Regions from separate parts of the Brachybacterium halotolerans subsp. kimchii genome, predicted to be linked through region 1. Evidence: predicted binding sites of a transcription regulator. Region 1 holds the regulator's gene; the other holds the start of a gene.
What was found. The regulator LexA, encoded in region 1, represses DNA repair genes until DNA is damaged. The targets are predictions, from matches to a motif close to TCGAACANNTGTTCGA.
Positions count from the first base shown of each region.

Region 1 (2,391 bases):
GACCGTTTTCCACCGATCGACACGGATCCCCCACGATTCCCGCGGCTCGCAGGCCTCGTATCGAGGGCCGACGGGCCGCTCCGCGACTCAGGACGCCGCGCCTCCGCTGCCGGCGGACGCGTCCTGACGCAGCTCCGAGATCGCGGACTCGAAGTCGTCGAGGGAGTCGAAGTCCTGGTAGACGCTCGCGAACCGGAGGTACGCGACGACGTCGAGCTCGCGCAGGGGCTGGAGGATCGCGAGGCCCACGGCGTGGGCGTCGACCTCGGCCTGGCCGCTCTGGCGGATGGTCTCCTCGACGCGCTGGGCGAGGACAGCGAGCTGGTCGTCGCTGACCGGACGGCCCTGGCAGGCCTTGCGCACTCCCGAGATCACCTTGGAGCGACTGAACGCCTCGCTGACTCCCGAGCGCTTGACGACCGAGAGGGATGCCGTCTCGATCGTGGAGAAGCGCCGCGAGCAGTTCGGGCACTGGCGGCGACGCCGGATCGAGGCGCCGTCGTCGGCAGTGCGCGAGTCGACGACGCGCGAATCGGGGTGGCGGCAGAACGGGCAGTGCACGTCCTCCAGCCTACCGGGCGCACCGCGGGGCGGAGAGCGGAGCCATGAGGCTCCCGTCGCACTGCCCCTGACGGATCAGGGGGCGCCGACTCAGGCGGCGTCGACGCTGCCCTCGGGGAGCTCGAGCGACTGCCCCTCGGTGATGCGGGGGCTCGAGAGGCCGTTGAGCGAACGCATCTCGCGCACGAAGTCCTGCGGGTCCTCCCCGGCGGGCGCGTACTGCTCGGCGTAGTCGCTGAGGGTGTCCCCCGCCTGCACGGTCACGGTGACCGGCTCCTGCGGATCGCCCGCGAAGGCGGAGGGGACGCCGAGGACGAGGACGCCCAGCAGGGCGACGAGGATCCCCGCGAGGAACGCGATGGCGGCCAGCAGGATGCGGCCGCGACGGGTGAGCTGCAGTCGAACACCCTTGCGAGCAGAGGCCTGCTCGGCGTGGGCCGAAGAGGTGGGGAGGGGAAGCATGGTGGCCATTGTCCGAACTCCTGTTCGATCGAATACGTGTACGACTGTAGGCCCGTCGTGCGCGACACGCAAGACCTTCCTCGAACACATGTTTGGAATCAAGCCGCCCGACGCCTAGGCTGGGCGACGAGTCCCACTGAATCGCAGGGGTGGGACAGACGAAGCGAGGAGCCGCGCAGATGACCCCGACGACCTCTGGTCCCGACCTGACCGACGACGGCCTCACCGCGCGCCAGCGACGGATCCTCGAGACGATCACCGCCGCCATCGAGCGCCACGGCTACCCGCCGACCATGCGCGAGATCGGCGATGCCGTCGGCCTCACCTCCCCCTCCTCCGTCTCCCATCAGCTCCAGGCGCTCGAGCGCAAGGGCTTCCTTCGCCGCGATCCGAAGCGCCCGCGCGCGCTCGAGGTGGTGCTGCCCGATGACGCCGGCGAGCCGACCCTCGCGCCCGTCGAGGCGATCGGCGCCGCCGCGGCCTCCGCATCGGTGAGCGTGCCGCTCGTCGGCCGGATCGCCGCCGGCATCCCGATCACCGCCGAGGAGCAGGTGGAGGACGTCTTCACCCTCCCCCAGCAGCTCGTGGGCGACGGGGAGCTGTTCCTGCTGCAGGTCGTCGGTGACTCGATGGTCGACGCCGCGATCTGCGACGGCGACTGGGTCGTCGTGCGCTCGCAGCCGGTCGCGCAGAAGGGCGAGATCGTGGCGGCGATGATCGACGGGGAGGCGACGGTCAAGACCTTCGCCCAGAGCGACGGCCACGTCTGGCTGATGCCGCACAACCCCGCGTTCGCCCCGATCCTGGGCGACCACGCCGAGATCCTCGGCAAGGTCGTGGCGGTGCTGCGCGCCGTCTGACGCGCGCCCATCGCCCCGCGCTCACTCCCCCGCGCGGGCCAGTCGTCCGAGGGCGGCGAGGGCGACCTCGGGATCCTGCGTGGGCCACAGCGGCGGCATCGCCTCGCGCAGCACGGCCCCGTAGCGCTTGGTGCGCAGACGCGGGTCGAGCACCGCGACCATGCCGCGGTCCTCGTGCGAGCGGATCAGTCGCCCTGCCCCCTGCGCGAGCAGCAGCGAGGCGTGGCGCACCGAGACCTGCATGAAGCCGCTGCCGCCCTCCGCGTCCGCCCGCTCGGAGCGCGCGGAGGTCAGCGGATCGTCGGGGCGCGGGAACGGCAGACGGTCGATGGTCACCAGGCGGCAGGTGCGTCCCTGCACGTCCACGCCCTGCCACAGGCCGATGGTCCCGAACAGGCTCGCGGTGTCGTCGCCGCGGAACTGCTCGACGAGCCGGGGCAGGGAGTCCTCCCCCTGCAGGCCGATCGGCAGGTCGAGTCGCGCGCGCACGTGCTCGGCGGCGGCCTCC
Region 1 is NZ_CP086254.1:1,111,056-1,113,446, forward strand. It holds gene nrdR (transcriptional regulator NrdR) at 88-561, opposite strand; gene Bra3105_RS04975 (LysM peptidoglycan-binding domain-containing protein) at 652-1,023, opposite strand; gene lexA (transcriptional repressor LexA) at 1,203-1,883, shown strand; gene Bra3105_RS04985 (ATP-dependent DNA helicase) at 1,905-2,391, opposite strand, start outside.

Region 2 (2,391 bases), 930 kb from region 1:
CATTCTCCCCCATGGGTCCGACGGGGCGGCGGCCGGGCGGGGCACGGATGGCGGGGCGGCGGGACGAGGGCGCGGGTGGAGGGGCGGGTGCAGAGGGCAGGTGGACGGCACCGGAAATGTCGTGCTGTCCTCTGAGCTCGTTGCCTATCGTGCGGGCATGGACGAGACGGTGCGGATCCGCGAGGCGAGGCGGGAGGACCTCGCGACCCTCGAGGCGATCGGGGCCGAGGGCGATGCCATGTTCGCCGGTCTCTTCGGTCCGGAGCCTTTCGGCCCGGACTCCGCCGAGAGCGGGGAGGCGCGGGCGGCGGAGCCGGGGATCGTGCTGGTCGCCGTGGTGGGAGCAGCGGCCGACGAGCGGGTCGCGGGCTTCGCCCACGTGCTCGAGATCGACGGTGCCACCGCTCGCGGGGACAGGGCGGAGGCGCATCTCGAGCAGCTGGCGGTGCTGCCCGCCTTCGGCCGCCGCGGCATCGGCCGGGCGCTCGTGGAGGCGTCGTACACATGGGCCGCGGGGCGGGGCCACATGCGGATCACCCTGCGCACCTATGCCGAGGTGCCCTGGAACGCGCCCTTCTACGCCCGCTGCGGGTTCCGCGTCGTCGACCCGACGGTCGGTGGTGGAGACTTCGACACGGCCTTCCAGCGAGGCCTTGTCGAGACCGAGCGCGGGGCGGGGCTCGGAAGGCATGGACGACGGGTCCTCATGGTGCGGGACGTCGGCCCCGCGGCTTCATCCGCGACGCGCGCATGCTCCTGCGCACCTGGTCCGTGCCGATGAGCACCATCGACACGCACAGCGCGGCCGCCCCGCACGCGGACCACAGGGGCGCCGACGACGGGTGGGGCTTCCATCCGTACTCCCCTGACCCATAGCGGTAGATCTTGATGTGTTCGCCGACGTCCGCGGATCCTCCGGAGACCGTGTCCTCGACCCCCTGGTCCGTGCGGAAGACGACGACCGTTCCTCTCCTGAAATGGGTCACCTGCGTCGCGGTGGCATGGACTTCCACTGGATCAGCCGCGCCGTTCCCGGAGTAGATCGCTACGGCGACCACGGTTGCCGCTCCGAACATCAGGGCTGCGACTGCGAAGGTGACGGAGAGGAAGGCGGTGCGCACAGGATCGGAGCCTAACCGGGCCGCGCATGCACGCGGCCCCGGCGCGTCGAGCCTGGGCGACGGACGGACCGAGCACCTCCCGCACTGCGCTGCATCCGCACCGAAGAGTTCTCCACAGCGCCGGATTCGTACTGGTTTTCGAAGGAGGCGTCGCCTAAACTGGACATATCGAACACAATTCCGACCCGAGCTCTCTCGGGCACCCCGCTGCAACGCTCGCGATCACGAGGAGGTGAGCACGATGACGATGATGGACCCCGGCATCCACCAGGGCGTTCTGGGTGGCTATGGTTTCTTCGAGCCCGTCCCCGAGGGCGACGTCGTCGTGCTCGAGCCCCTGCTGCCTGCGCGGACCAGGACCCCGGTGAACCGGGAGAACGCCTCCCGCCACGTGCAGGTCAGCCCCACCCTCGAGGTCGACGAACTGGTGCACACGACGTGGGACCAGGGGGTCCACGAAGCACGAGAGCTGGCGCGCTCCCTGCTCCTCCTCGCACCGAAGTGGGAGGCCCGTCATCTCCCGGACGCGGATCGCGACAGGGTCCGTGTCGCCGACCTCGCGGTCGCGACCGCTCTGCGCTGCACCATCGATGTGGCACAGCGCCGCATCCGCGACGCCCACCGCGCCGTTGATCTCCTCCCCCACGTGCACGTCCTCCTCGAGACGGGCGCCTTCCCGGCGTCCTGGTTCACCGAGCTCCTCTCCCGCACCAGCGGCCTCACGGACGACGAGATGGCGGTCGTCGACCTCACCGTGCGCTTCTGGGACGTCGGCATCGCGCCCGAGCAGTTCACGCGCAGCCTGAGCTCGGTGATCGCACGGCTGCTCTCCCGCCGCGAGCTGCCACCGCATCTCGCACCCGAGGACCGTCGGCGCGTCGAACTCCTCCCGGACGACATCCCAGGGATCGCCCGCATCGAAGTGCAGGGGCCGGCGCACGAAGTCGTCTCCTTCGCTCGCCGCCTGGACGCGAGCGCCCGCGCGGTCCAGCAGGCCCAGCGCCACGCCCTCGAGGACGGATCCCCGATCCCGTGGGATCCCGAGGGCGAGGTCCTCGCCACCGGCATGCCCCTCTCGCTCGGTCATATCCGCTATCTCCTCACCACCCTCACCACGCCCGACACCCAGGGTGTGCATGTGCCTGCGGAGCGCTTCCGGCTCGGCGTGCTGGTGCCGATGATGACGATGCTCGGCCAGGACGACGCCCCCGGCATGCTCGACGGGCGCATCCCCATCCCGGCGGACATGGCCCGTGACATCGCCGCCGGC
Region 2 is NZ_CP086254.1:177,735-180,125, reverse strand. It holds gene ligA (NAD-dependent DNA ligase LigA) at 1-13, opposite strand, end outside; gene Bra3105_RS00805 (GNAT family N-acetyltransferase) at 158-781, shown strand; gene Bra3105_RS00800 (HNH endonuclease signature motif containing protein) at 1,363-2,391, shown strand, end outside.
Region 2: Bra3105_RS00800 (HNH endonuclease signature motif containing protein) is a predicted target of LexA. The motif match lies at 1,290-1,305, and genes of this name have one in related genera.